Regions from separate parts of the Roseburia sp. AM23-20 genome, predicted to be linked through region 1. Evidence: predicted binding sites of a transcription regulator. Region 1 holds the regulator's gene; each other region holds the start of a gene.
What was found. The regulator Rex, encoded in region 1, represses fermentation and respiration genes when NADH is low (regulators of the CRP and FNR family bind a similar motif). The targets are predictions, from matches to a motif close to ATTGTTAANTANTTAACAAT.
Positions count from the first base shown of each region.

Region 2: a site for Rex is predicted at 4,513-4,532, ahead of DW650_RS03335 (DUF5692 family protein). Genes of this name have one in related genera too.
Region 3: a site for Rex is predicted at 7,584-7,603, ahead of DW650_RS02115 (4Fe-4S dicluster domain-containing protein). Genes of this name have one in related genera too.

Region 1 covers NZ_QRHS01000001.1:265,731-276,293, reverse strand. The annotation lists gene DW650_RS01275 (InlB B-repeat-containing protein) at 1-677, shown strand, start outside; gene DW650_RS01270 (hypothetical protein) at 734-1,012, opposite strand; gene DW650_RS01265 (hypothetical protein) at 1,043-1,369, opposite strand; gene DW650_RS19650 (hypothetical protein) at 1,539-1,703, shown strand; gene DW650_RS01260 (chorion class high-cysteine HCB protein 13) at 1,852-2,076, opposite strand; gene DW650_RS01255 (isopropylmalate/homocitrate/citramalate synthase) at 2,390-3,778, shown strand; gene DW650_RS01250 (GntR family transcriptional regulator) at 3,789-4,448, shown strand; gene DW650_RS01245 (NADP-dependent isocitrate dehydrogenase) at 4,463-5,674, shown strand; gene abc-f (ribosomal protection-like ABC-F family protein) at 5,671-7,608, shown strand; gene DW650_RS01235 (redox-sensing transcriptional repressor Rex) at 7,734-8,387, shown strand; gene DW650_RS01230 (NAD(P)H-hydrate dehydratase) at 8,474-10,036, shown strand; gene alr (alanine racemase) at 10,069-10,563, shown strand, end outside.
Region 2 covers NZ_QRHS01000002.1:86,287-96,849, reverse strand. The annotation lists gene DW650_RS03370 (4Fe-4S binding protein) at 1-150, opposite strand, end outside; gene DW650_RS03365 (CD1871A family CXXC motif-containing protein) at 143-283, opposite strand; gene DW650_RS03360 (response regulator transcription factor) at 418-1,065, shown strand; gene DW650_RS03355 (sensor histidine kinase) at 1,062-2,210, shown strand; gene DW650_RS03350 (hypothetical protein) at 2,338-2,517, shown strand; partial or broken gene DW650_RS20710 (IS1634 family transposase) at 2,700-4,240, opposite strand; gene DW650_RS03335 (DUF5692 family protein) at 4,580-5,587, shown strand; gene DW650_RS03330 (response regulator transcription factor) at 5,760-6,422, shown strand; gene DW650_RS03325 (sensor histidine kinase) at 6,412-7,236, shown strand; partial or broken gene DW650_RS03320 (ABC transporter ATP-binding protein) at 7,323-7,820, shown strand; gene DW650_RS03315 (hypothetical protein) at 8,093-8,407, shown strand; gene DW650_RS03310 (helix-turn-helix domain-containing protein) at 8,542-8,799, opposite strand; gene DW650_RS03305 (helix-turn-helix domain-containing protein) at 9,013-9,249, opposite strand; gene DW650_RS03300 (hypothetical protein) at 9,368-9,769, shown strand; gene DW650_RS03295 (DUF5720 family protein) at 9,829-10,146, shown strand; gene DW650_RS03290 (ParM/StbA family protein) at 10,258-10,563, shown strand, end outside.
Region 3 covers NZ_QRHS01000001.1:451,115-461,677, forward strand. The annotation lists gene DW650_RS02085 (DUF5717 family protein) at 1-270, opposite strand, end outside; gene DW650_RS02090 (pyridoxal phosphate-dependent aminotransferase) at 359-1,447, shown strand; gene groL (chaperonin GroEL) at 1,750-3,372, opposite strand; gene groES (co-chaperone GroES) at 3,435-3,719, opposite strand; gene DW650_RS02105 (DUF2974 domain-containing protein) at 3,947-5,092, opposite strand; gene DW650_RS02110 (Cof-type HAD-IIB family hydrolase) at 5,114-5,896, opposite strand; gene DW650_RS02115 (4Fe-4S dicluster domain-containing protein) at 6,110-7,558, opposite strand; gene DW650_RS02120 (hypothetical protein) at 7,703-8,839, opposite strand; gene DW650_RS02125 (fibronectin type III domain-containing protein) at 8,993-9,703, opposite strand; gene DW650_RS02130 (heavy metal translocating P-type ATPase) at 9,767-10,563, opposite strand, start outside.

The sequences.
Region 1 (10,563 bases):
GCTCGTTAATGGTATTTGACCGTGAGAGTGGTGAATATCTTGTGACACTTGGCATGAAGAAAGAAAGTCATCTTGGAGGTATTGCTTTTGATGGTGAAAATGTCTGGATCTGCCATTCTAATTCCAATACATTAGAACGCATTTCCTATGAATATATCACAACAATTGCAAATGATGTACCGGGGTATTGTATTGATGCATCCGCTTTGTCAGATGAATATCGTCTGAAAAATACACCATCCTGCATTACCTGCTACGGCGGAAGACTCTGGGTTGCTACACATACCAGATTTTTTGATTCCGAAATGTATTCTTACAGTTACGATAAAGAAGCGGATAAACTGACAGCAGTCAGCAGTTATAATCTTCCAAGCAAGGTGCAGGGCGTGGCTTTTGATGATAATGGCTCTATTTATTTAAGTACCTCTTATGGAAGAAACAATTCTTCTTATTTGAAAGTTTATGCGTCTCTCCTTGCACTGGATAAAAAGCCAAATGATCCAAAGGTAAAAGTTGAGATGCCGCCTTGCTCAGAGGAAGTTGCGATTGCGGATGATACGGTATTTGTTTTATTTGAATCTGCGAGTGCAAAATATTTTGAGGGTACAGACGGTATGGGAAAAAGTCCGGCACCGATTGACAAGTTGTTAGAAGTGAGTGTTGCTTCAATCTGGTAAAACTAAATCAAACAGCAAGCAGATAGAAAAGGGATGGAGTGTTTCCATCCCTTTTGTCAGCTTTGTTTCCGTTCTTTCATAAGACGGATGATCTTATCCGCCTTATCCGCCTCTTCTTTCGACATGTTTTGTTTTAACAGGGCAATTAACATTTCTGTTTCCGGATCAGTAAACTGGATATTGTTTGTCTTTGCCGCATTCATGGTGCCAAGGAGAAATGGCATCATATCTTTAATATTTGTTGGCTTTTCTTTTGAAGCAAAGTTCATTAAAAACTGCAGTTTTTCGGGTGACATATTTTTCAACCCCGGATTATTCCAAAAATCATTTTCCATATTTTTCCCTTTCAAAAGATTTAAGATATTTTATGCAAAAATCGTCTCATATGTTTCCATCATGGAAATCATATTCGTAAGCATATCAAGTGTTTCGAGTTCCTTATCCGTACAGAATTTCCGGAGATCGTTCAGCATAGCAAGCGTGGAATTTTCTTCTTCGCTGACAGAGCACATAGACATGACTTTATCTTCTTGATTAAATACCTGGATGGTATTCTGTAATTCCATATATTTGATCAGAATGGCAAATTGTTTTTTCTGGTCGCCTTTCATATAAGGAATTGCTGTTTTTAACATCTGCAGTTCTCGGGTCTGTGTCATATTATCAAATGGCGTGAATGAATTTTGTTCCATAAAAATCTCCATTCTTGTGTGTGAAAAAAGTTTTTTTCACTCGAATGCCTTTTTCTTTCAGTTTATGAATCAGAAAAATAGATTATGTCAGCTATTATGCAGATTTTAGGATGGGTTTAGTGACGATGTCAGGCAGTCCGGCATAAAATAAACAGGGAGGAATAAAAATATGCTGATTATTGATGGAAATAGTGTTTATGAAATAGATGAGGAGTGTGCCAGGAGAAAGAAAGTCCCGAAAGAATGTGGAATTTATGAGAAGATGATACAACAGCAGAAATGGGAAAAAGATCAGGAATATACAGATAAAAATCAGAAAGAAAAATACTCATAATATCGATGATCTATGAATCAGGAAAGAATCCTGCCCGGAGGGCAAAAAACGTCTCGCCTGTAACGGGCAGAGACGTTTTTGGTATAAACAATAGAATGATACAGGGCGACCGGCAATACCGGCCGCCTGTATGGAATGAATGCTCAGACTAGCAGAAGCATCCTCCGCCATTTCCACCACATCCGCCGCAGCAGAAGAGAAGCAGGATGATCCACAGACAGTCATTACTGCCTCCACAGCCATTATTTCCACCACAGAATCCGCCGTTACCGCCACAGCAGCATAATAAGATGATGATCCAGAGAATGGAATTGCATCCTCCCTCGTTACAGGAACATCCACCACCACAGTTTGTTGCAGCTAAATCACTCATATAAAACCTCCAGAAATTTTTCTTACACTGTATCTTATGTGAAAGCCAGATAAGTGTTACAAATCTGAAAAAATTTTCTGTTAGGTTTAAAGGAATACACAGGATGCATATTTTAACATATTTATAACTGCAAGTTATAGAAAATATAAAATTTTATGCCTTGACAAATAAGAGAAGAAATGTATAGAATATAGAAAAAGTATAATTGTATACAATTATGCATGAAAAAATATTCACTCTAAAAGTAAAAATATGCATTCATGGCATAGGTGTCAATGGCACAAGTGCCATGGCAGAAAGAAGGATTTACGTTATGAGAGAAGTTGTAATGAATAAGAAAACGAATCTGCTGCAGCTTGAAGAGCATTTTTATCAGTTAGCAGATGTGAAAGAACCAAATGTATTCCATAATCTGTTCCCGTATGATGAGATCCCAAAGATCGCATTCAATGACCGAATTGTACCACATAATATGCCTGAAAATATCTGGATCACAGATACGACATTTCGTGATGGACAGCAGTCAAGGGCACCTTATACAACAGAACAGATCGTGACGATCTATGATTATCTGCATCGCCTGGGTGGACCGAAGGGTCTGATACGACAGAGTGAATTCTTTTTATATAGCAAAAAAGACAGAGATGCCGTCTATAAATGTTTAGAGCGCGGTTATAAATTTCCGGAAGTTACAAGCTGGATTCGGGCAAGCAAACAAGACTTCCAGTTAGTAAAAGATATCGGTCTGCGTGAGACAGGTATTCTGGTAAGCTGCTCGGATTATCATATTTTCTATAAAATGAAAATGACAAGAAGAGAGGTCATGAATCTTTACCTGAGTGTCATCCGTGAGTGTTTGGAGACAGGTATCAGTCCACGCTGTCATTTGGAGGATATCACAAGATCTGATATTTACGGTTTTGTAATTCCGTTCTGTGTGGAGCTTATGAAGCTGATGGATGAATATAAGATTCCAATCAAGATCCGTGCCTGCGATACTATGGGATATGGAGTGAATTTCCCTGGTGCTGTGATTCCGCGAAGTGTACCGGGTATCATTTATGGTCTGACCACACATGCAGGTGTACCTTCTGAACTGATCGAATGGCATGGTCATAATGATTTCTATAAAGCAGTTAATAACTCTACGACGGCATGGCTTTATGGAGCCAGTGGTGTCAACTGCTCCCTGTTCGGTATCGGAGAGCGTACCGGTAACACACCGCTTGAGGCTATGGTTTTTGAATATGCACAGTTAAAGGGAACACTCGATGGTATGGATACCACAGTGATCACAGAGCTGGCGGAATATTTTGAAAAAGAGCTTGGATATGTGCAGCCGAGCCGTACACCGTTTGTCGGCAGTAATTTTAACGTTACAAGAGCTGGAATCCATGCGGACGGACTTCTGAAAAATGAGGAGATCTATAATATTTTTGATACCGGAAAATTCTTAAACAGACCGCCATTAGTATCTGTTTCCAACACATCCGGTCTTGCAGGAATTGCTCTCTGGATCAACTCATATTATCATCTTCCGAAAGATAAGAGTGTCGATAAGAACTCAGAACTTGTAAAAAAAGTAAAAGTCTGGGTAGACAAGCAGTATGAGGATGGACGTGTTACGGTACTGACGGATAAGGAATTAGTAGAAGAAATTGAAAAATGCTGTAAGGAATTAAATGTAACAATAGGAGCATGAGGTGTCATATATGGGAGAGGATAATTATTCCTTAAGTTCCCGTGTGTTCCATACGATCCGTGAGAATATTTTATCCGGAAAATATGCGACAGACGAAGAACTGAAGGAAAAAAATATCGGCGAAGAGTTAGGCGTCAGCCGTACTCCGGTGCGTGAGGCGCTCCGCCAGCTTGAACTGGAAGGATTAGTCACCATCATTCCGAATAAGGGTGCTTATGTTGTAGGTATTTCCAAGAAAGATATTCAGGATATTTACGAGATACGGTCACGTTTGGAGGGACTGTGTGCAAAGTGGGCTGCGGACAATATCACAAAAGAGCAGTTAGATGAACTGGATGAAAATATATATCTGTCTGATTTCCATGCAGCAAAAGGAAATTCAGAACAAGTCGTGGAATTAGATAACCGTTTCCATGAGATTTTATATAACGCTTCTGACAGTAAAGAGCTGAAACATGTGCTGCTTGATTTTCATCATTACGTGCAGCGTGTACGTAAAATCACACTTGCAGATCCAAAACGTTCTGTGCAATCGAATCAGGAACACAGACAGATTGTGGAAGCATTAAAAAAACATGATGCCAATCTGGCAGAAAAACTTGCAAATGAGCATATGATGAACACCATTCACAATATGGACAATTACGGATGGGACAATTTATTTCAATAGAAAAGGAGAACATAATGGAAAAAATCAAAATGACAACACCACTGGTAGAGATGGACGGAGATGAGATGACAAGAATCCTCTGGAAAATGATCAAAGATGAATTACTTCTGCCGTTTATTGATTTAAAAACAGAGTATTATGATCTTGGATTAGAGCATCGTAATGAGACAAATGATCAGGTTACCGTTGACTCTGCCAATGCAACAAAGAAATACGGTGTTGCTGTAAAATGTGCAACGATCACACCAAATGCAGCCCGCATGACTGAATATAATTTAAAAGAAATGTGGAAAAGCCCGAATGGTACGATCCGCGCCATGTTAGATGGAACGGTATTCCGTGCACCGATCGTTGTAAAAGGGATCGAGCCATGTGTAAAGAACTGGAAAAAACCGATCACGATCGCGCGTCATGCATATGGCGATGTATATAAAGCAACTGAGATGAAGATTCCTGGAGCAGGCAAATGTGAGCTGGTATATACAGCGGAAGATGGTACAGAGACGAGAGAACTGATCCACAACTTTACCGGAGCAGGCGTTGTTCAGGGACAGCATAACCTTTGCAATTCCATTGAAAGTTTCGCAAAAAGCTGTTTTAATTATGCACTGGATACAAAACAGGATCTGTGGTTTGCAACAAAGGATACGATTTCAAAAAAATACGATCATACCTTTAAAGACATTTTCCAGGAAATCTTTGATGCAGAGTACAAAGAAAAATTTGAAAAAGCAGGTATTACCTATTTTTATACATTGATCGATGATGCAGTTGCACGTGTAATGAAGTCTGAGGGTGGTTATATCTGGGCATGTAAAAATTATGATGGAGATGTCATGAGTGATATGGTTTCAAGTGCATTTGGTTCACTTGCCATGATGACTTCTGTATTAGTTTCCCCGGATGGATATTATGAATATGAAGCTGCACATGGAACGGTACAGCGCCATTATTACAAACACTTAAAAGGTGAGGAGACATCCACAAACTCTGTTGCAACTATTTTTGCATGGACAGGTGCACTTAAGAAACGTGGAGAACTTGATTCTAACCAGGCATTATCTGATTTTGCAGAAAAACTTGAAAAGGCTTGTATAAAGACCATTGAAGATGGTAAAATGACAAAAGACCTTGCGCTGATTACTACAAATCCGAATCCGGTTGTATTAAACAGCGAAAATTTCATCAAGGCAATCAGAACAACATTAGAGGAAAGTTTAAAATGATTTTGTCATGTCAGAGTATCTCAAAGTCTTTTGGAACAGATGAGATCTTAAAAGATGTAAGTTTTCATATTGAAGCAAACGAAAAAGCAGCGATTGTCGGCATCAATGGTGCCGGCAAGTCTACGCTGCTTAAAATTATTATGGGCGAAGAAACGTCCGATACCGGTGAAGTGATCCTTGCAAAAGATAAAACAATCGGTTATCTGGCACAGTATCAGGATGTATCGGGGCACAGAACCATTTATGACGAAGTTCTTAATGCAAGAGCTGACATCCTTGAAATGGAACAGAAACTCCGCAATATGGAGTCAGAAATGAATCAGCAGACCGGTGGGGAACTGGAAAAACTGATGGAGGTTTATCATCGTCTGAGCCACGAATTTGAACTGCAGGGCGGATATGCATACCGGAGTGAAGTAACCGGTATTTTAAAAGGACTTGGTTTTTCGGACGAAGATTTAACAAAACAGATGAATGAATTGTCCGGAGGACAGAAAACCAGGGTTTCGCTTGGCAAACTCTTAGTCACAAAGCCGGATGTATTACTTTTAGATGAGCCGACAAACCATCTGGATATGGAGTCGATCCGCTGGCTTGAGAATTTTCTGCGGGCTTACAAAGGGGCTGTTGTGATCGTAGCACATGACCGTTATTTTCTGGATCGCGTTGTCACAAAAGTTGTAGAGATTTTCCAGCATAAAGCGTATGTATATCAGGGAAATTACTCGGATTTTGCGAAGAAGAAAGCAAAAGTCCGTGAAGATCTGTTAAAACAATATTATAATCAGCAGCGTGAGATCAGACATCAGGAAGAAGTTATCACAAAGTTAAAATCGTTTAACCGTGAAAAATCCATCAAGCGTGCGGAGAGCCGCGAAAAGATGTTAGACAAGATAGAACGTATTGAAAAACCGGTTGAGGACAATACAGACATTAAGATCGTGTTAGAGCCAAATGTGGTCAGCGGAAATGATGTCCTTACGGTGTCAGGTCTTGCAAAATCATATCCGCCGGTTACATTGTTTTCGGATATCTCATTCGAGATTAAACGTGGGGAGCGGGTAGCACTGATCGGCAATAACGGAACCGGGAAAACGACCATCTTAAAGATCATCAATAATCTGATACAGGCAGATGGTGGTACGGTAACACTTGGTTCGAATGTTCACATTGGATATTACGATCAGGAACATCAGCTTTTACATATGGATAAAACCATATTTGAAGAGATCTCAGATGCTTATCCAGAGCTGAATAACACAAAGATCCGCAATGTACTGGCAGCCTTTTTATTTACAAATGATGATGTGTTTAAGCGGATCTCAGATTTAAGCGGTGGTGAAAGAGGCCGTGTCTCCCTGGCAAAACTGATGCTTTCAGATGCTAATTTTCTTATTTTAGATGAGCCGACAAACCATCTGGACATTACATCCAAGGAAATTTTGGAATCTGCATTAAACCAGTATACAGGAACGGTATTTTTTGTTTCACATGACCGCTATTTTATCAATCAGACAGCAACAAGAATCCTGGAGCTGACAGGTGAAACAATTGTAAATTATATCGGAAACTATGATTATTATCTGGAAAAACATGATATTATGACGCAGTTGTATGTGAAACAGCCAGAAACTTCAGATGTGCAGCCTAAGAAACAGGATGATGCCGTTAATAAGCTCGACTGGCAGGCACAAAAAGCAGAGCAGGCAAGGATTCGTAAAATTGAAAACAGTTTAAAAAAAGCCGAGGAAGAGATTGCCGCACTTGAAAGTGAAATAAGCATGATCGATGAAGAATGTGCAAAGCCGGAAAACGCAGTTAATTCCGCAAAATTAAATGAGCTTGCAGCAAGACAGCAGGAGTGCAGGGAACGACTGGAAACTTGCTATGAAACCTGGGAAGAGCTGTCAATGCAGTTAGATGAAACTGATTGATGATATTTCCTGATAAAACAGAAAACATCTTATTGAAAAAAAGATAGTTAAATTTTTCACACATTGACAGACACAGGGGAAATCACTATAATAAACAAGAGAACGTAAGAAAGGTGGAACCTTTTGTGCAGGAAAAAGAAATATCACAGGCAGTTATCCGGAGAATGCCGCGTTATTACCGCTACCTCGGAGAACTCTTAGATGCCGGTGTAGAACGTATATCATCCAATGATCTGAGTAAACGAATGAATGTGACTGCATCCCAGATCAGACAGGATCTGAATAATTTTGGTGGTTTTGGCCAGCAGGGTTATGGTTATAATGTAAAGTTTTTATATGAGGAAATCGGTAAGATATTAGGTTTAAATGAAAGACACAATATTATTGTGGTGGGTGCAGGTAATCTTGGACAGGCACTTACAAACTATGTGAAATTTGAAAAACTTGGTTTTGTGATCATAGGACTGTTTGATGTAAATCCTGCATTGGACGGTGTGACCGTGCGTGGAATCAAAATCCGCATGCTGGATGAATTAGAGAGTTTCTGTGCAGAAAATCAGGTGGATATTGCGGCGCTTACTATGCCAAAGGAAAAGGCTGATGCCATTGCAAACAGACTAGTCGGACTTGGAATCCGCGCAATCTGGAATTTTGCGCATGTAGACCTGGAGCTCATTGATAAAAATGTTGTTGTAGAGAATGTACATCTTTCCGACAGTTTGATGCAGTTATCTTACAACATTGTCAGAAACAAAAAAGCAGAAAAAAACGGTAACTGAAAAGGGTGCCATAAATTCAGGAAGCAATTAGCTGCCGCACAGATCTTTGTGCGGCGTTTTTTGCTTATAACAGGGGGCTTATTATCATGAAGTATCTTGTAAACAGCAGGGAAATGCAAAAATATGACGCAAATACCGTTTCACATTTTAAGGTTCCGGGACTTCTTCTGATGGAGCGTGCAGCAATAACATTTGTAAATGAACTCCATAAGCAAAAAGTCGATCTCTCAGAAGTTCTTATCGTATGCGGCAGCGGAAATAATGGTGGAGATGGTCTTGCGATCGCCCGCCTTTTATTTCTGGAGGGACATACTGTTACAGTTGTTTTTGCTGGAAATAAAGATCATTGCTCGGAGCAAAACAGAATCCAGCAGGATATTTTAAATGCATATGGTGTTCCTGTCTATACGGATTTACCGGAACAGATCAGACCAACAACTGTCATAGATGCACTATTTGGTGTAGGGTTGTCGAGAGACGTGACTGGTACTTATGCAGATATATTATGTTGTATGAATACACTTCCGGGAGAAAAAGTGGCAGTGGATATTGCATCCGGAATTTCTGCAGGTACAGGTGCTGTCCTTGGTATGGCATTTCGTGCAGATATCACGATCACATTCGCATTTGCGAAATTAGGCAGTATTCTCTGGCCGGGAAATGAATATGCCGGCAGAGTGATCGTATGTGATATCGGTATCACGAAAGAAAGCTGGCTGGGAGAGACACCGTCAGTAATGGCATTGGAAACGAAAGATTTATTGCTGCTCCCGGAGAGAAAAAGTCATTCTAATAAAGGAAGCTATGGAAAACTTTTGCTGATCGCAGGAAGTGTCAATATGGCAGGGGCGGCAGTTTTATCTGCAAAAGCTGCTTACGCCACAGGATGCGGTCTGGTGCGTGTGCTGACGCCGGAAGAAAACAGGATTATTTTACAGAGCTGTGTTCCAGAGGCGGTTCTTACTACTTATGATAAAAATGCTGCTCCGGGGAAGGCTGTATTACAGGAGGCTTTTGATTGGGCAGATGCCATTGTGGCAGGTCCCGGGCTTGGGAAAGAAAAAACTGCTGCACAGATATTAAATTTTGTGTTAGAATATGGAACGTCACAGGAAAAGAAAGCAATTCTTTTTGATGCGGATGCGTTAAATCTGATAGCAGAGCAGAATGACTTACCAGAGGCAGATATCTGGAAAAATTTTAAAATCCCGGCAGTGATCACACCTCATCCCGGAGAGATGAGCCGGCTTACCGGAAAAACAGTCAATGAGATCCAGCATCATTTGCTTCAGACTGCTGCGGATTATGCAAAAGAATATCACGTTGTATGTGTCTTAAAAGACGAACATACCGTAACTGCACTGCCGGATGGTAAAAAATACCTGAATCTTTCCGGCAATTCCGGAATGGCAACAGCAGGAAGCGGAGATGTGTTAAGCGGTGTGATCGGTACACTTATGGCACAGAAAATAACACCTTACCAGGCGGCTCCTCTTGGGGTATATCTTCATGGCCTGTCCGGTGATCTTATGATACGCACAACGGGGTTACAGGGGCTTACAGCCTCAGATCTGATCTGTGGTATTAAAAAAGTTCTGAATATTTATACTACAAAGCCGATCGATAATGAACAAAAATTCGTTGAATAAAAAACGGTAAACAAAATAGATGGAGGATCAACATGAACAGATACAGCAGAGTGCATGCGGAAATCGATCTGGATGCAATTCTACACAACATGGATGCGATGCGCGGAAACATTGCAAAAGACACAAAAATTATGGCTGTCATTAAGGCAGATGGCTACGGACATGGTGCCGTAGAGATTGCAGAGACGATTGAAAAACTGGATTATCTTTATGGTTATGCAGTTGCCACGGTTGAGGAAGGACTTATCCTTCGTAATCACGGAATCCAGAAACCGATCCTGATCTTAGGATATGTATTCCCGGACCAGTATGTGGATATGATTAAAGCAGGTATCCGTCCAACCGTATTTACAAAAGAGATGGCAGAAAAACTTTCCGTTGCCGCAGCAAGTATCGGAAGAGACTGCAAGATCCATTTCGCGATCGATACCGGAATGAGCCGGATCGGTTATCAGGTCACAGAAGACGCAGCAGATGAGATGGCACAGCTTTCAAAACTGCCGCATATTATAGTGGAGGGTATTTTT
Region 2 (10,563 bases), on a different contig from region 1:
TGGTACACATACGTTTTTTACGCTGCCCTGATATATTTTTCCTTTCCATAAATTAGGAATATGGATATTCGTGAGCAGTGTGGCAGCTGCCTGTATCCATCCGCGTAGTACAGCTATTTTTTTTGATAGAAAATTCTTTTTTTTATCCAATTCCGACACACTCCAGACATAATTTTATTGCTTTACCGAGCACGACAGCTGCTTCTCCTCTGACCGCACCGTAACTTATCATGGTGATACCTGAGATGAGCAGGATCGACTGATAGATTTTTTTGCACTTCAAGATATTTTACTCCTTTCATTTGTTGTATTTATTGACCAGCTGATGTTAGTATTATACAATAGCTGTTGTAAAATTTGTGTTAAGAAGCGGGTGAATGAATTTTGAGATTATTGATAGTTGAAGATGAGAAACAAATGTGTGACATGGTTGCAAAACGGCTGTATGATGCAGGGTACGAGGTGGATACCTGTTATGATGGGGAAGAGGCTTTTGAAAGTGTCCTGACGGAGAATTATGATCTGATCGTTCTGGATCTGAATCTGCCCGGTATGGATGGAATGGAGATCTTAAAGGAACTCAGACAGAGAAATGAGGAGACAAAGGTTCTTATATTATCTGCAAGAGGGCAGATTGCGGATAAGGTTGAAGGACTGGATGCAGGGGCAAATGACTATATGGAAAAACCATTTCATCTGCAGGAACTTGAGGCGCGTATCAGAAGTCTGACAAGAAGAAAATTTGTGCAGAAAGATGTGTGTCTGGAAAGTGGTGGGATAAAGTTCGATACGGTAAGACGTGAGGCATATGCAAAAGGGAAAATGATTTCCCTGACAAGAAAAGAAAATGGCATTTTGGAATATTTACTTCTGAATCCTGGAAGACCGGTAAGTCAGGAGGAATTGATGGAACATGTCTGGGATGCATCCGTGGATAGCTTTAGTGGTGCCATCAGAGTACACATGTCTTCGCTTAGGAAAAAGCTTAAGGCTGAACTTGGATATGATCCGATTTTAAACAAGGTGGGAGAGGGATATAAAATACGGGAGGAGTCTGAACGATGAAAAGAATATCACTGCAGTGGAGGCTTACCTGTATCATTACAGTATATATTGCAGTTATATGTGGATGTCTGACGATGTTTGTCTATAAAAATGGCGTGTATTATATCGATTCCCTGCAGGAGACTGTGGATGCCCAGGGAGAGGATAACGGGGAGGATACGGATGAAATATATATCAGCATTCCAGATGATAAGTGGGATGAGTTTGCCAATGATTTTTCTATCCAGGCATATAATAATAAGGAAGATTACAAAAAAAACAGTCTGCTGATATCAGCCATATTGGCTCTTATTGGCGGGGTAGTTACATATTTTATAAGTGGGCATGCACTCAGACCAATCCGTGAATTTTCTGATAAAATTGAAGAAGTACAGGCGCAAAATCTGGCAGCTTCACGAATAGAAGAAAATAAAGTTAAAGAATTGAACCAGCTTAGCGTTTCGTATAATAAGATGCTTGAACGTCTCTCGGACGCATTTGAGATACAGAGGCAATTTACCGCAAATGCAGCACATGAACTGCGGACGCCATTATCTTTGATGCAGGTACAGCTTGATCTTTATAATTCTACACGGCATCCGGATAATGATGCTGATACATTGCAGACAATAAAGATGGTTACCGAGCAGAATGGAAGACTCAGTAAAATGGTAAAAACGCTCCTTGATATGAGTGAACTCCAGACTGTGGGACGGGATGATGAAATTATGGTTGACGCGCTTGTTGATGAAGTGTTAGCAGATCTGGATCCTCTTGCACAGGAAAAAAACATAAAACTTACTGGAAAATGTAAAAATATAACGATGGTTGGAAGTGACATTCTTATTTACAGGCTGGTATACAATCTTGTTGAGAATGCCATAAAATATAATCATTCGGGCGGACAGGTTACAGTAACTGCATACCGGAAGGAAAAACATGTTTATCTGTCCGTGGAGGATACGGGAAACGGAATCCCTGAGGAACTCAGGGAACGCGTGTTTGAACCATTCTTTCGTGTGGATAAATCCAGAAGCCGGGAACTTGGCGGTGTAGGACTTGGACTTGCGCTTGTCCGTGAAATCGTGAGAGTGCATGATGGCAGTATTGCAGTCAGATCAAATCCGTCTGGAGGAACGGTTTTTGATGTAATATTACCACTGTGATCGATCATAACTTATTAGTTACATCTGGCTGTCTCGTGCCTGGGGTATTTAATTCTTTTCTATTGAATTATGCGGATATCTGGTTGTTTTTGTAGTGTCGAATGTATTGCTGAAAGTTTTGATGCAAATGAAAGAGAAAGTCCTTAATCATGAGGAAATGTTAAATCATTATCTGATACGCGGATTTATGGAACTGGTCATATTCCGCGTGGAAAGGCAGTTTCCGAATGAGATCATGATGGCACTGGAAAAGGTGAATCTTTCCTGCCCGGTTCGTGATTCTGCCAGGGGACTTTTGAGAAACTGATGAAGTAAGATCCATATTTTGCGGAACTCTATATGGCTCAGGATAAAAACCTTGCATTTTGAGAACAGGCGTGTATAATCTCATTTTTGACAGTTGATTAGTTAATAAAGTGCCACAATCCCTGTAAATACAAGGGGTGTGGCACTTTTATCTGCATACACGAAATATAGTAATGTTTTATCTCCGCTTACTTTTTTCTGAATTCCTTTTATTTTCCGTTTTGTTATGAATTGATAGTCCGTTCTGAATCCGCAGGTTTCATGGAGATCGTCAGTGATTTCCTGACGCTCATATACCGGCATGAAGCCCTGTTCTTCTATATCCGTAAATTTTATGTCTTTTAAAGTGTGAAGTAATTGTTCTGTGGTATAAGTCCCTTTCAAGGAGCGGTTTAATAACCGGAAATGTAACAGAGCAAGAAAACAGGTAAGAAAATGAGCCTTAATTCGGTCTTCACGGTTTAAGTAAACGGGTCTGGCTTCAAAGACTGTTTTCATAGTTCTGAAACAGTCTTCAATCTGCCATCTTCCTTCACTGACTTTTAATATATCTGCAACGTTATCATCAAGCAGGTCTGTACATACCGCATAAAGCCCGTCATACATTTCTTCTTCAGTAATCTTATCCGTATCGAGATAATAGTGGATCTTAGCTTTTTCTCCTTCGTTGGTTACAGCTACCTTATTTACAAATCTTGCAGGATCATTTGGATTTTGCGCTGTTTTTTTAGAGAGCCATTTGCAACCATTTTTTCTGCCCGACAGATCTGCTCCGCACGGATGGATTTCTGATAAGCGGCATATTTAGGGGAGTAGGTTATGATCAATCTTTGATCCAGTTTTTTTGTTGTAAATGGTTCGTCTTTATAATAAAGCTGGTTCTTGTCATCATCTGTCAGTTTTGTGAGGTCAACAGGTTTATCATCTGAGAGACGTTTAAAGCCAGTTTTCTTTAAAGCCCATGCCCGGTCTTCAGCAGGCAGCTTTTTGATGGACTGAGTGACAATAAATGCCCTCTGTCCCATGAGATTAAGAACACGGTTATCCTCAGAAGCAAGTCCGGCGTCACTGCAATAGATAAACTTATCACAGCCGAATTGTTGGAGAATCTTTGTTTCTAAAGGTTTTAAGGATTTCTGCTCATTTTGGTTTTCAGGAAAGAGTGAGAAAGCCAAAGGTATTCCGTCACCATCCGTAAAGAGCCCCATTTGAATAATGGGATTCGGACGGTGCTCTTTGCTTTTTCCGTATTTTTTATCTCCATTTTCCTGTTCGATTTCAAAGTAGTAGTTTGTGCAATCATAATAAAGGATCCGATCCATTCTGTCACCGAGAAAAAAGCTATTTTTATAAACTTCTGATTGAATAAAATCCATTTCAGAAGCAAGAACAGAAAGAGCTCGGTACACATCATGAAGTTCATAAGTGGGAGGCTCAAGGAACTGTTTTGCTGCTCGGAAAGAAGAACTTTTGCTGGAAGGTTCCAGGACCCTTGTATAAATTAAATCAGATAAAATCGAATTAAGATCATACTCGAATTTATGTCGGCTTTTGATTTTTCGGCAGACAGAATCGAGCTTAAGTCCATAGTAAATAGACTGAAGAAAAAGATATCCGCCAGAAAAAAGTTTCTGCTTATTATAGTCCATGAGTCTGTTGGAATGAAATGGGATCATGACAGTAGCATCCTCTTTTTCACTTTTATATTTCAGTGTTTCAAGACGATATCACTAAATATTACTATATAATAAAAATAAAAATTTGACAAAAAAATAAGTCTATTTCAAGGCTTTGCGGTACTTTTTTGCATTTCAATGTGTCAAACTCCCGATAAAGGCAGTATCTATCTGAACGTGAGACCTGGAACGCTTACGATCGAGGATGAAAAATAAAACTGGTTATACCACAAGAAATAAATGGCACTTTTTGGTTCAAAAGGACGAAAAAGTGCCATTTTTGCAGAAAAACATAAATTATATTGAAACTTTATAAAATTAATGTTAAAATTATAACAATGTCTGGTATGACCAGATAAAACTAATCTATATAAGGGAGGAATGTATATGTTTACATTTCATGAAGGCCCTTCAGGATTTACCGCAGCGGGAAATGGATTTTCGAATCTTACGGTAATTCTGATCTGGGTAGCAGTATTTGCAGCTTTGGTTCTGCTTAATGAAGTATCAAGAAGATGGAAGTGGAGCGGTTTCTTTTTCTGGTTCATACTTCCGGTCATTGGAACAGTTACATGGTTTACGGTATTAAAAGGTATTGCCTATACCGACTGGTTCCACCTTGCAAAGTATTATTCATCCACCGCAGGCTGTATTTTCTTCTGGTGTTTCCGTTATGTCAAGGGAACAAGAAAAGACGGTACGACCTGGGAACTGAAAAACAACAAGATCTTCATGCTTTTAATTCCGGCAATCCTTGCTATCAATATTTTCGAGGCTTGTTCCCGTGATTTCCAGGTTGCAATGCAGTACTGGGGCAATATCACAGAACTCGCCGATGAGCCGGGCATGTTCGTACTTGGCGGACCATGGAATATTATGAATGGTATCGCAGGTATTTTAAATGCGGTTACGATCGCAGGCTGGTTTGGCGTATGTGTACGTAAAAAGAGTGACAAAGACAGTTCACGCGATATGATCTGGCCGGATATGATGTGGTTCTGGATCGTTGCATACGATTTATGGAACTTTGCTTATACATATAACTGTCTGCCGAGCCACGCATGGTACTGCGGACTTGCATTACTGTTAGCTCCGACAACAGCAGCATTTCTTATCAACAAGGGTGCATGGCTTGAGAACCGTGCCAGAACACTTTCCATCTGGTGCTTCTTCGCGCAGTGCTGGCCGATGTTCCAGGATGAGGTAGTTGTTGTAAACTCTACCTACAATCCGGTAATCTACAACATCGTAAGTGCTTTAGCATTGATCGCTAACGTTGCAGTATTTGTATTTATGATCTACAAATCTGTCCAGAAGAAAAAGAATCCATGGACAAACAGCATCTATGATGACATGGATGGATATAAGAAGATCGCAGAGCAGGCTGAGGCATAAGGACATAATTGCTATGCTGCTGATGCAGGAATGCCTGTGATAATAAAAAATTGAAAAATAAAGAGAAGCCTGTCGCAGCGGATGCGGTAGGCTTTTTCTTTATTTTGTGTTATTATTTTACAGTGGATTTTTTGAAAAGCAGTGACTGGTCAGAATGAGAAAGGGGTTGCAGATGAATTATATTTTACTGGTAGAAGATGATACTATGATCGCATCGGGAATTATATATGCACTGGAAATGGAAGGCTATGAAGTCTGTCATGCTGTGACCGTTGCGGATGCGTGTGGTTTCATCGAAAAAAGATATTTTGATCTTGCAATTTTAGATATGCAGCTGCCGGACGGACTGGGGGCTGATATAGGCAATAAATTAAAAAATACAGATACATCCGTCATTTTTCTGACTGTAGTTGATGATGAAAATACGATTGTCAGGGCTTTTGATGAAGGTGCAGCAGATTATGTCGTAAAGCCTTTCCGGATCAGGGAACTGCTTGCGAGAGTAAGGCGTGTGTTATCGGTTCAGAATAAGCAGACGGGAAAGAATCATATCATTTGCATAGGACAGGTCAAGATCAATACGGATGAGGCAAAAGTTTATGTGGATGACAGGATTGTTGATCTTACTGCGTTAGAATACAGACTGCTTCTTATTTTTGCTAATAATCAGAGAGTCTTATTATCCCGACAGCAGATTTTAGATAAAATCTGGGATATAGATGGTAATTTTGTGGAGGATAATACACTCACTGTTTACGTGAAAAGACTGCGTGAAAAACTCGGGGCGGCATTACAGATCGAGACTGTGAGAGGAATGGGATATCGTGTGGATTAAGAAAAAAGAAGTAGAAAAATTGTCTGAGTTTGTGAAAGGCTATATTTCCGGTGAGAAATTTGATATCCGTGATAACAGAGAGGGTGCATTTCAGATTTTAAAAAATGACATCTATGCTCTGGTTAACAGGAAAAATGAACAGATCAAGGTGATCGAATCGGAAAGAGACATTCTTTCTGACTATATGGCAGATATTTCTCATCAGCTTAAAACACCTATCACTTCCATGATGATCATGGCAGATTTATTAGAAGATGCAGAACCGGAAAAACAGGCGGAATTTATTCATAACATCAGAGTTTCTTTAAACAAGATGGAGTGGCTTGTAGGCGCACTGCTTAAGATGGCAAAGATTGATGCACATGCCATTGAGTTTATAAAAAAAGATATAAAGACATCAGAATTGCTTGAAGCTGTAAATCCTTCGGTTGCGATACTTTTAGATATTAATAATCAGAAACTTATACTGAAAAATGACAGCGTTATCAGTTGTGATAAGCAATGGACGGTGGAGGCACTTACGAATCTTGTAAAAAATGCGATCGAGTATTCTCCGAAAGATAGTGAAATCGAAATAGACAGCGGTGGAAATCCGTTGTATAGCTGGATCTCGGTAAAGGATAGCGGTGCAGGAATGAGTAGAGAGCAGTACGCAGCCCTTTTTAAAAGATTTGAATATTCCACAAATGAAAATGGCTTTGGGATTGGGATGCCGCTTGCGTTATCAATTGTCAAAGGACAGGGCGGAGATATAGATATTGATTTTGGGAACTATGGATGCGGTACGACGTTTATCATAAAATTTTTTAAGTGACAGAATTGTCATAATTGATTTTGGTTTTGTCACGGAACAGTCATTTTACATTGTTAAGATCAGTAGTGAAAAGGGAGGATAATGCGATGGCTGTTTTAGAAGTAAGAGAGCTGACAAAGAAATATGGTCAGGGAGAAGCGGAAGTGACCGCACTTGATCATGTTTCTTTTTCTGTTGAAAGAGGAGAATTTGTTGCGATTGTCGGAGCTTCCGGTTCAGGAAAATCTACCCTTATGAACATGATCGGAGGACTTGATCATCCAACCAGTGGTTCTGTCGTGATCGAGGAAAATGATATTGCTGCAATGAACGAGGATGAACTTGCTATTTTTCGAAGAAGAAATCTGGGAATTATTTATCAGTTTTACAATCTGATTCCTACGCTTACTGCAGAGGAAAATATTATGCTGCCATGGAAACTGGATGGAAGAAAAGAAAATAAAAAACGATTAACAGAAATGATGCAGCTGCTTGGGCTTTTGGAACGGGCAAAACATCTTCCGGGACAGATGTCCGGTGGACAGCAGCAGAGAGTATCAATCGGAAGGGCACTGATCAATGAGCCGGCTTTTATACTGGCGGATGTAAACTGAACCCCATGTGCTTACTGTACATAGCGTATATACAGTAGGATTGCATGACAATATAGGTACATGGTACACAAGTAATGAGAAAAAATGTGTATGCAGTAGGAAGAAAGTATTGATATCTGGTATGAGGAAAGACATCCTTGTAGCAGGTTTTTTATTGTCAATAATAGACAGGTTTACAAGTAATATTTTGTTGGTATGTGTGAATAGCTTTCTGTTGGAGGATAGGGTAGTGTTGTAGTCGAAAAGGAAAGGAGAAATGTAAAATGAGTAAAGAACTTACAACAGAACAGAAGATTATGCAGGCAACACAGTATGGGCTATTGATTTATGCAGGACAACGGAAAATCCATGATGAGGATGAACGATTAAAGTTGGAAAAGATTGCAAACGAAATAGGAGAGTATTGGGGACTGGAAGAACCTGTAGCAGGTTATCCGGAACTTTTTGAGGAAATTACACTCCAGGGGCTTTGCAGATATGCTAGCGAAATGCAATATACGCATGGAGAAACAGAGCGGGAACGAATTAAAGAAGTATTGGATTTGGCGTATGAGATGAAGAAGCATTGGTCTGAATAAAGGCAACCGAATTAGACAGGAATGGAGAAACCTCAAGGATTACTTTAGAACGTTAAGAAAGTGAAAGAACCATGGAATAATTTCAAAAGTTAAAAAGCAAATTAAAGAAAAGCCACAGCCTCATACAATGGAAGCTATGACTTTTCTTCTGTTCCCTCGATGAGATACTCATAGGAAACATTAAAAATTTCAGTAAGCGCTTTTAATTCTACATCTGTGACATAACGCTTATTGGTCTCAATTCTAGTAATCACATTTTTATCCATATCATACCCATTCAGCTGAAGCTGGTAGGCTAAGAGGCGCTGTGACATATTATGCTGGCGGCGGAGTTCAATGAGCCTTTGGCTGATCAGATTTTTCTCCCCGGTGGATGTTTTCGGTTTTGGCATATCTCTAATCCCTCCTGCAAATAGTGTTGACAGGTTTGTCTCACTTTTTGCACTTTTTCTATTGATTTTACACGGGATTAGGAATACAATCGGTTGTAAAAGTGAGACAAAAAATATACCAAAATAGAACGATTGGATTGGTTGGAGAAAAACGGAGAGAATAAGAAAGAGCGATATAACAAGAGAAATTTAAGAAGTGGTTGCTTTTCCGGTTTAGAGAAGCCCGGAAAAGAATGCGTTGATATCGGTGTGGAAGATTTTAGCAAGGGCAACAAGTTCCGATACCTTGATGTTCATACGGTTGGTTTCCAGCTTGGCATAAGTGCTTTTGGACATAGAAATCCCCATCAGGTTTAATTTTGCAATGACCTGATCCTGGGTAAGTTTATTCGCATAACGAATTGTCTGGATATTTTTACCGATATCCATATCTGGTCTGATTTTCTGCATGATAAGGTCCTTTCATTTCTTGAATATTTCGCAATAAAGAAACTTTATATTGATTTTACTGGTTTCACTTTTTATAATGTTTCGTAATAAGGAATTATTTACAAGAAGGGTGATGGGTATGCACCAAAGAGATATGGAGCGGTTTGCTTTCCTGTTTTTATGCGGAAAGCGTGACAGGGCAATCTTGCTGGGAAAGGAAAAAATGACGTTTTCAGATTTGGACAGGCTGACGTATGTTTCTGATTTTCTAGGATTGAAGCTGTATAACTTAGAAATCTGGAATGAATATGCAGGACAGTTCAGTGAACAGTTTCGGCAGTTGGAATTGCTGTATGATGAAACCTGCAGCATTGTGTCCTGGGATCCGACAGAAGCAGATGAGCATTTACATGATAAATGGCTTCAGGAGTTTTGTACTCAGGTAGCGGATCAGGAAATGCGGAAACAGCTGGAACAGATCATCAAACAACAGTATCAGGAAAAAGGGATGGTAGATCCCACGGAGACAGACATCGTGTAGGTGCCTGTCTTTTTTTCGCAGAAAATCAGGAAAGGCTTCGAAGGGAGGTGATAGGAAACGTGAGCATCAGTATTCATGAATTACTGGCAGTAGCCAGGGAATCGGAGGGTGTGAAGGCAGTTCAGGGTGATGACATGCTGTGTGAGAAACGGTTCGCACCAGACACCCGGTATATGGTGGAGTTTTTGCTGCTGGAGCAAAAGGAGCAGTTTGGAGAAAAGGGAGAGTATCATCGTTATTTTTTGACCAAGGAAGCATACCAAGAACTGATTAACCTGCAGAACAAGGGAGTCCTGCGCTTTCAAAGGCAGGCGCTTGTTTTAGAGGGAACACTACATTATCTTCCAGCCCAGGCATTTTTCCGGGACCGGGAGTAGGAAGTTTAACAGGCTGGAAAGAAAAGAACAGCTGCCGGAGCGCTCCGCCGGACGCAAGGACTCTTTCTCCGGAAGTGTTTTACAGAATGACAAAGAAGGGAGTGGTAGGCGATGATTATTGGAATCGACCACGGATATTATGCTATTAAAACAAAGCAGGTGTGTTTCCCGACAGGACTGATGCGGTACACCTATGAACCTTATACCATGCAGAATGTTCTCCAATACGGAGGCGCTTATTATGTGTGTGGGACTGGGCGGCAGACCTTAGTAAAGGACAAGACTGCCAATGACAATTATTATCTTTTGACGCTGGCTGCACTGGCACAGGAGATTCGGAAGCGAAAAGGAGAGAGAACTGCCAAGGTTATTCTTGCAGCCGGGCTTCCTCTTGCTGGGTTTGGAAGGGAAAAACAG
Region 3 (10,563 bases), 190 kb from region 1:
AATATCACCTTCAACCAGACCATAACTATGAAATTGGTAACGAATCCTTATTTCTTCCCCTTCAAACTGTGGTGTCAGACATTCCATTCTCGGATTGGAAGAATATACGATTCCACGCATCGGCACATGATTTGTGCTTGTGATCACAAAATCCCCCGAAACGTCATTTCCTTCCATTGCAGTAATGTCAATTTTATCCACAGAAATTGAAAGAGATGGCTTTAAGTGTTCGAATTTTCCCCTTGCCAGTTGTTGTATCCGTCTTCGCAAATCGACACCCGCTTTTTCTCTTTTAATTGCTTGCTTTTTCAATGACAATCATTATAATAGATTATAAACCAATTTGGAGGAGTTCGCAATGATAAAACACAAAGACCATTTTCACGGAAGTGATTTAGAAAAAATAGAGCAGATCTACGGCATCAGAAAAGAAGAGATCGTCAGTTTTTCTGCAAATGTTAACCCGCTTGGTGTATCACCGCTTCTTCGTACCGCTCTTTCCGAGCAGATCGATGTGATCACGACATATCCTGACAGGGAATATACATCTCTTCGTAAATGCATCGCAGAATACTGCGGTACAGAATATGAAAACGTCATCGTAGGTAACGGTTCCACAGAACTGATCTCTCTTTTTATACAGATTGAGCACCCGAAAAAGGCAATGGTCATCGGTCCTACTTATTCCGAATACGAGCGTGAGATCTCTCTTGGCGGAGGTACGACACTCTATTATCCGCTTCGCGAAAAGGATAATTTCCGTTTAGATGTTGATGATTTTATCTCTCATCTGAATGAAAGCATTGATCTGATCGTTATATGTAACCCAAACAACCCTACATCATCCTGCATTACAAGAACAGAAATGCGTCACATCTTAGATGCATGCAAGGAACATGACATTTATGTCATGGTGGATGAAACTTATGTGGAATTTGCCGATAATATGGCTGATATCTCCGCTGTGCCACTGACAAACTATTATAACAATATTGTCATTTTACGTGGTACCTCAAAATTTTTCGCGGCACCGGGACTCCGCCTCGGCTATGCGATCACAGGCAACCGTGATCTGATCAAATCTATCAATACCAGAAAAAATCCATGGACGATCAATTCCCTGGCTGTCGTTGCCGGAGAGACGATGTTCCGTGACACTGCATACATCAAAGCTACCAAAGACCTGATCACTTCAGAGCGTGCAAGAATTTATCAGACATTCCAGAAAAGCCCTGATTTTAAAGTATATGAACCAAGCGGCAATTTCATGCTGGTACGCATTTTAAAAGATGACCTTACTTCCCAGGATCTATTTGACCGTGCGATCCGTGAAAAAATGATGATCCGTGACTGCTCCACATTCCCATTTCTGGATAACAAGTACATCCGGCTCTGTATCATGAATCCAGAGGATAATGACAGACTGCTTGCCTGCCTGCTCCGGTAAATATCCGGTCAGACAAATCTGTTCACCGGCATTTGTTTTTGTAATTCATCAAAATATAAAATCTTATTTTCAGCACAATTTTCAACGCATTTTCCTAGAACAAAGAGTCGCTTGCGACTCTTTCGCGCTCGAGCGGTGCTGTTTACAGCTAACTTCTTCTCCGCGAGATGCGTAATTTCCTATGAATTTAAAAAACACAGCAGATCTTTACAATCTGCTGTGTTTTTCACGTTCTTATTTATTACAACAGATTGTATCACAAAGCCATACAATCTATTGTTTTTTCTCTTAGAGACCTGTTATTACATCATTCCCATGCCAGGGTTGCCTGCCGGAACTGCCGGAGCATCTTCTTTGATATTAGCAACAACAGACTCTGTTGTAAGCAGTGTAGATGCAACAGAAGTTGCGTTCTGTAATGCTGTTCTTGTAACTTTAACCGGGTCAAGAATACCGTTCTCAACCATATCTACATACTCTTCGGTTGCTGCATTGAATCCGATACCGTCTTTAGACTCTTTTACCTTATTGATGATAACAGCGCCCTCAAGTCCTGCATTTGCAGAGATATAGTATAATGGAGCTTCCAGAGCTTTTAAGATAACTTTTGCACCAGTCTTCTCATCACCCTCTAAGGTGTCAGCTAACTCAGCAACAGCTTTGGTTGCATGGATATATGCAGAACCGCCACCTGCGATGATACCTTCTTCGACTGCTGCTCTTGTTGCGTTTAAAGCATCTTCCATACGAAGTTTTGCTTCTTTCATCTCTGTCTCAGTTGCTGCACCGACACGGATAACTGCAACGCCACCTGCTAATTTTGCAAGTCTCTCCTGTAATTTTTCTTTATCAAACTCAGATGTTGTCTCCTCGATCTGACCACGGATCTGGTTTACTCTGCTTGCGATCGCATCTTTGTCACCAGCACCGTCAACGATCACTGTGTTCTCTTTCTGGACTTTTACAGATTTTGCACGGCCTAACTGATCCATAGTTGTGTCTTTTAATTCCAGACCAAGATCAGAGCTGATCACCTGACCACCTGTTAAGATTGCGATATCTTCAAGCATTGCTTTTCTTCTGTCACCATAGCCAGGTGCTTTGACAGCTACTACATTGAATGTACCACGCAGTTTGTTGACGATCAAAGTGGTAAGTGCCTCACCCTCGATATCCTCAGCGATGATAAGTAATCTTGCTCCGCTCTGTACGATCTGCTCTAACAGAGGAAGAATCTCCTGAATGTTGCTGATCTTCTTATCTGTGATCAGGATATATGGATCGTCTAATACTGCTTCCATTTTATCCATATCTGTGCACATGTAAGCAGATACATAACCACGGTCAAACTGCATACCTTCTACTAAATCAAGCTCTGTCTGCATTGTCTTAGATTCCTCGATCGTGATAACACCATCGTTGGAAACTTTTTCCATTGCATCAGCAACCATGTTACCAACATTCTCATCTCCTGCAGAGATTGCAGCTACTTTTGCGATCTGGTCTTTGCCATTTACTTTTGAGGACATTGCAAGAATTGCTTCTACTGCTTTGTCTGTTGCTTTCTTCATACCACGGCGGAGGATGATCGGGTTTGCACCTGCCTCAAGGTTCTTCATACCTTCCTGTACCATTGCCTGTGCTAAAACAGTTGCTGTTGTGGTACCATCACCTGCAACATCGTTTGTCTTTGTTGCAACTTCTTTTACAAGCTGCGCACCCATGTTCTCGAATGCATCTTCTAACTCGATCTCTTTTGCGATTGTAACACCATCATTTGTGATCAGCGGAGCGCCGTAAGATTTATCAAGTACTACGTTTCTTCCTTTCGGTCCTAATGTTACTCTTACGGTATTTGCCAGTTTATCTACACCTGCACCTAATGCTGCTCTTGCTTCTGTGCCATATTTAATTTCCTTTGCCATATCTGTCTACCTCTTTCTGAAATTTATTAATAATAAAAATCTGTTTTACTTTGAACAATTATTTATTCTACGACTGCAAGAATATCATTCTGTTTTACGATAATGTATTCTTCTCCGTCTAATTTTACTTCTGTTCCTGCGTATTTTGAATAAATTACCTTCTGTCCGGCTTTTACCTGCATGGTAACTTCTTTTCCATCAACCATTCCACCAGGACCTACGGCAATAACCTCTGCCTCCTGTGGTTTTTCCTGTGCACTGCTTGTAAGGATGATACCTGATTTTGTGGTTTCCTCTGCCTCACACTGTTTTAATACGACTCTGTCGCTTAATGGAACTAATTTCATGTTGCTTACCTCCTGCTTATGATCATCTGTTTTATTTCTTTTGAGTAGTTATTAGCACTCATTTCTTTTGAGTGCTAACTTATGGTTCATATAATAGATTTTTATATTTGAATCTGCAACCAAATATATTTCTATTTATGTCCATTTATTCTGATATTTTCTAATATTTTCTCTCTTTTTCTCGTTTTTTTATAAGTTCACTCATTTTCTGTGATTTTATACTTTTTTTATTTTTTCAGCGGAGACTGTTTTACCGTGCGTTTTACGGTCTGTTTTACTGTCTCCTTCATTGCTTTATTTCCTTCCATCCAAAGCAGTTTTAAGGCTCTTGAAAACAGTTTCTGCCGCTCCGGTGAAAGTTTACTGGTTTCTTTCATCAGTTCCTGTATTTTCTTCCATTTACTGTGGTAAAAATCATCTACCGTACGGATCCCGACTTTTTCGATCATATCAAATGCCGTCTCCACGATCTGTGCCCTCTCTTCCCCGTCTAACTGGTAAATCCATGATTTTATCGTTTCATCCAACAACAGGCTCTGCGCCGCAACCTGATCCACATGTACAAAAGATCTTCCGAGTACCTCCCATGACATGGCATCGTGCTGCTGGATCCCGCTGTTTGAGCTCTTGACAACTTCAAACGACTCCTGATGTTCTAAGAGCATTCCGACAATGGAAGATTCCGGCAGGATCGTGTGCAGCTTCGGCAGCATGCGCTGGTACTCTGTGCTTTCCACCATATCGCTCCGGAATCCCGGACCATCATTGCTGTACACATTTAAAATCTGGTTCTGGATCTGCGGATCACATTTTACGGAGGCATACACGGCAAAATTTCCACCCTTTGAATGGCCGCCGACACGCACCCTCTGCTTTTTGTCTGTCACTGCACGGTTCAAATATTCCACTGCCCGGAGCTGTCCCGGCGTTTCTGACAGATATCCCATATTAAAATCTTCCCGCCAGCCCGTGATCGTGTTGTCTGTTCCGCGAAATGCCACATACAGGCTGTCATCCGGCAGTTCCACACAGACCGCCGAAAACTGAAACTGTTGATCGTCTCGGATCTCATTGACATAGCAGTGCAGTTTTACATCCGAAAAACGTTTTGTTTCCGCCATTTTCTCCATAACAAACGGGGCCGATTTCGTCATGGATACCCGTGCCAAGATTTCGTCTTTATCATTCTTTTCCCAAAATTGTCCGGATGCCTCCTTAAGCGGTACAGCCGGCGCATTTTCCTCTGCTGTAACGATCCCCTCAAAATCAACATATGCAAGCTGCGCTAAAATCAGATTATCAACTTCATTAAATTCATCTGCCTCAAACGATAAATCCCCGCGCCAGTCCATATAATCCATGATATTTGCCATATTTTTCCCCCTGTCTTTTATTCAGATCAGCCCATAATGTTTCAGTCCGTTCCAGATCCCATCTTTATGGATATCTGTGGTAATAAATTCTGCCGCATTCTTTGCCACATCCGTACCATTTCCCATGGCAATCCCATGTGCCACAAATTCAAGCATTTCCACATCATTAGCACTATCCCCGAATGCATAAGTATCTTCTTTTGCGATTCCAAGAAACGCACAGAGACGCTCAATGCCACTTGCCTTGGAATGCCCCGCCTGCCCGATCTCTAATATTCCATCCGGCTCATGGACGATCATATCAAACTCCGTTCCCAGTTCTTTCCTGACAAGTTCTACATCTGCATTTCCAAGTTCCGCACTCAGCTTATTTACCTCATATTGTGCAATTCCGGTAATACTTTTTAGGTTTTCCCCAAGCTCATTTCTCAGATAAATGACATATGGATCATCCTTGAAGTCTTTTTCATCCACATAAATATAATTTGGTCCCTCTAGTACCATTGGTATCTGGTATTTTCTAAGTACTGTAAGAATATGTTTGATTTGTTCGTTGGTCAGTAAAAGTTCAAATAACTTTTCTCCCTCGAATTCAATGTGTGTGCCGCATGCTGCCACAATGCCATCAAACCCGAGTGCCAGTAATTTGGGACTTTTGATATTGGATCTGCTTCTTCCACTGCACAGGAAGGCATAATGCCCGTTTTTTCTTAGTTCTTTCAATGCTTCTTTTGTGCTTTCCGGTATATTCATCTTAAAATCCCATAATGTACCGTCTATATCAAAAAATACTGCTTTTTTCATTATATCGTCTATTTTTCCCTTCCGTCGTGATGTTTTTTATTCTAACAGAATTTTCCCATTAAGCAAAGTATTTTAAAATCCATATCACCGTATACAAAAATACCGCACAACCCTTTTACAGGCTGCACGGCATAATAATGCTCACTATTCTGTTTGCTTGCTCACGATGCAATGCTCCGCTCGTCTTACTCGCGATGCAATGCTCCGTTCGTATTACTCACGGTGCATGGAGAAGCTTTCCATGTCGTAATTCTTTAAGTTGTCATGGATGGTACGGTCATCTGCCTGACCGATCAGGGTATCACGGTTCTTTTTGGAAGAAATCTGATCGTTGAACGCACTTGGACCACCAACGCAGCCGCCCTCGCATGCCATACCTTCAATGAAGTCTTCCGGCAGTCTTGCAGCTTTTAACAGAAGTAATGCTTTCTTACACTCTGCCGCACCGTTTGCCTTGCATACGGTTGCTGCGATCTCATCGTTAGACTCTTTTAAGCTCTCAAGTACTGCAGCTGTTACACCGCCGGAGTTTGCGAAACGTTTACCAAATGTAGATGCTGTCTGATCATCATTTGGACACGGCTGTAACTCAACGCCTTTTGCTTTCATCATTGCACGGATCTCGCTGTATGTTAATACATAATCTGCATTTCCCTCGATCTTCTGATCTGCAACTTCTGACTTCTTGGCAACACACGGTCCAATAAATACAGTGATCGCATCAGGATCTTTCGCTTTGATCAGACGTGAAACTGCGCACATCGGAGATACTGTTGTAGATACACACTCTGCTAATTCCGGATAATGTAAACGCACCATATTTACGAATGCAGGACAGCAGGAAGTAACTTTTTTATTTCCCTCTTTATAAGCCTCTGCCCACTCTTCTGCCTCATAAGCTGCTGTCATATCTCCACCGAGACCTACATCATAGAAATCAGTAAATCCCATCTCTTTCATCGCTTTTTTCCAGCTTGCCATTGTGATATCTGCACCAAACTGGCCTTCTGTTGCAGGAGCTGTCATTGCATATACATGCTTACCTGCTTTTAAAGCCTCGATTACCGGCACAATATAAGTCTTAGATGCGATTGCTCCGAACGGACAGCTGTGGATACATTTACCGCAGCGGATACATTTTTCTTTATCGATCACGGAAATGCCGTACTCATTGTATGTAATCGCATTGACCGGACAGCTGAATTTACACGGTCTCTTTAAATGTGCGATTGCATTGTAAGGACATGCCTGTGCACATTTTCCACATTCTTTACATTTGGAAGGATCAATATGGGAACGGTCTCTTCCCGGCTCGATTGCGCCAAATTTACATGCATTGATACATGCTTTTCCAAGACAGTTCTGGCAGTTCTCTGTTACAGTATAACTGGAAATCGGACAGTCCTCACATGCGGAGCTGATAACCTGAACCACATTTCCATCATCCTCTGCGCCCGGTGCTTTACCCTCTGCTAAACGGACTCTCTGACGGATGATCTCCCTCTCTTTATAAATACAACAGCGAAACTGCGGTGTCGGACCTGGAATGAGTTCTGTTGCGATGTGGTCTCTCTCTTCTTCAAGTCTGCCTTCAAATGCAAGCTTTGCGACTGTGTAGAGTACATCGTGTTTGATTTTAATCACATTTTCATCTGCATACATCGTGTTTTACCTCGCTCATCTTATCTTTGTTAACTTTTTAACCATCTTAGACATTATATATTATCTGTATGGAAATTCAAGTACTTCGCTTGTTTTTATTGAGAAACACTTTGATTTTTTGCATCTTATTGAGAAAAAAGCAGTTCAAAATCCAGCAAACTCACCAAATAATCCTAACAATTCAAATCCATTCAATCCCATAAGATCACATTCTTCCCCCGTAATGTCCGTCATTTCACTGCCCTTTTTCACGGAAATTCTACCATTCAGACCATCTTCATCATCGGATTCAAATGTGAGTGTTCCGTCCCCCGCTGCAGGGTTTCCTGTAATAGCAGTCCAGACAGAGTGTATCTCTTCTCCCTTTAAATATGTGATTTTCATGTTCTGCATCCGGAAGTCACCGCCTGAAAATAAAATTTCCAGATTCTGCTTATTTCCATCAATTTCATAATTTACAGCGATCGCAGCCAGCTTATTCCGGAATAAATATACCTTACATTCCATCTCCCCCGTTGCTGATACTTTGTCATAAACCGCCATAAATATTTTTCCGGCAGGATCTTCTGATATTTTTGTCCCATCTCCATATTTTTTCTTCGCAGCTTTCTCTGCGGCATCTAACACATTTTGTACATTATCACTGCTGATCACAAACTGATAGCCCACACAATCTTTTTTCTGACCGTCAATTTCAAATTCCTGTTTTTCGATTTTATTGATCTTAATTTTATTAAATTCTTTCCGTGCTTCTTTTAATATATCTTTTCCAATCCCTTTTTGTTCTTTTCCACCATATAATCCTGCCAGAACCGTATTAAACCGTTCCAGATTCTGTGAACCGATCTTTTTTGCAATATATCCGCTTTGTTTGTTACTGTTATAATCATATGTAAATACTTTCGAACTCAGTGACGGAAACTGTGCTTTCAGTTCCTTGTCATTTAGTACCATTACAAATTCCAAATCCTGCAGCTTATCAAGATCTAACGTTCCCCTTAACTGCTTCTGTGCAGAATCTGATGCATACTCTGCCTGTATCTTCTGTTTCTTCCACTGCCCTTCTATCGAAATGGTATAATCTTCCCCATTCAAACCGTCTGCCACCTGTGGCTGATCCTTGACCGTTTGATACATAGCATATAAAATCTTATCGCTCTTTCTTAAAAAAAATCCATTTTTTATCCCTGCAAACAGCACAATTGCCAGAACTACTATGATTCCTGCAGACAAAATCCATATTTTCTTTAATGATTTCTTATGATCATTTTGTATTTCCATTGTAAGCCTCCATTTTCAGCCTGAATGATCCCGTTATTCTTACACATTCATTTTAATTTACGGTTTATTTTATTCTTTTTTCGTTCACTTGTAAACCAATAAAGCAAAAAAATGCTGCCTCCCATTTACAGGAAAGCAGCCATTTTTATGATCTTATTTTTTTATTTTAACACACTTTTTTGCACTCCAGTTTCCATATACCTTTTTGCCGTTTACCTTGACATAAGAGCGCATTCTTACATAATAGGTTTTATTTTTTGCCAGTTTTGTATAAGTTGCAGATGTCTTGCCAGAAGAAATATTTTTCTTTACCAGTCCTTTTTTGAAATTAGAACTCGTTGCATACTGTAACTCGTAACCACTGATGCCTTTTACTTTCTTCCATTTTACAACCATCTTTTTGCCAGATGCATTTTTTACGCTGGTAACAGACGGCTTAGCTGGCGCACTTGCGGCATAATCCAAAGTAAAGTTGTAACTGCCGATGCCATACCCTTCCGTACGCTGTGTCACCGCAAGATAATAATTACCTGCTGCAAGTTCAAATGTCTCTGTTGTTTTACGTCCGTCAGAAAGTTCAAAATTATAAACCTGATTATAATTTTTATCATAAAACAGATATTTCAATGTATTATCGGTAGAATTTAACGCATTAAAAATGATTTTGCCCTTTGCCGGCACCTTAAATCTGAAATAATCAATGCTGTCATTCGCTGCCATCACGCCTTTGTACTTCTTTTTCAGATCAATGGCATTTGCAGTATCGATCATATCATTATTTTTTGTCTGTGTCTCTGTAAAACTTTCTTTCAGATTATTCTTCGATACAGTCAAAGTAATATCATCACCAGTAACAATTTTCAAATAATACTGTCCACCAGTCAGATATACGCTCCAGCTAAATGAATTATACGCATCCTTTCTTTGCTAATCCAGCAGATTCTGCATGCTCTTTAAACTGATCAAAAGTGTTGATGTATTATGCAGTAATGCTGATGTAGTCGGCTGTAAAATTCCTGCTACACCTCCAAGGATCAATCCAAGATTGAAACTTACGATAAAGCGGTAATTGCCGCGGATACGTTTCATCAGGCTGTCCGATAATAGTTTTAATGTTACGATCTGGTAAAGATCATCCGAGCCAACCGTGATATCTGCGATCTCTCTTGCGATCTCTGCACCATCACTGATCGCAATACCAACGTTTGCAGCGGAAAGTGCCGGGGAATCATTGATTCCATCACCGATCATGATCACTTTTCTTCCGGCTGCTTTTTCTTTCTCAATAAATCCAGCTTTATCTTCCGGCAGTACTTCGGAATAATACTCGTCCACACCGACACGCTTTGCGATTGCTGCTGCGGTACGTTCGCTGTCTCCTGTCATCATAACAACCTTTGTGATACCGGCACGCTTTAAGGAATTAACAACTGCCTCTGCCTCCTCACGAAGCGGATCTTCGATACAGATCACGCCTGCCAGTTTTCCTTCGATAGCAAGATACAGATGTGAATATTCTTTTGGCAATGAGTCAAACAGATCCTGCTTTTCTTCCGGAATCGTACAGTTTTCATCCTCAAAGACAAAATGGCTGCTTCCGATCACTGCACGTTTTCCATCGATCGTTGTTGATATACCGTGTGCTACGATATACTCCACTTTGGTGTGCATTTCCTCATGCAGCAGATGTTTCTGCTGTGCTGCATCCACAACAGCTTTTGCCA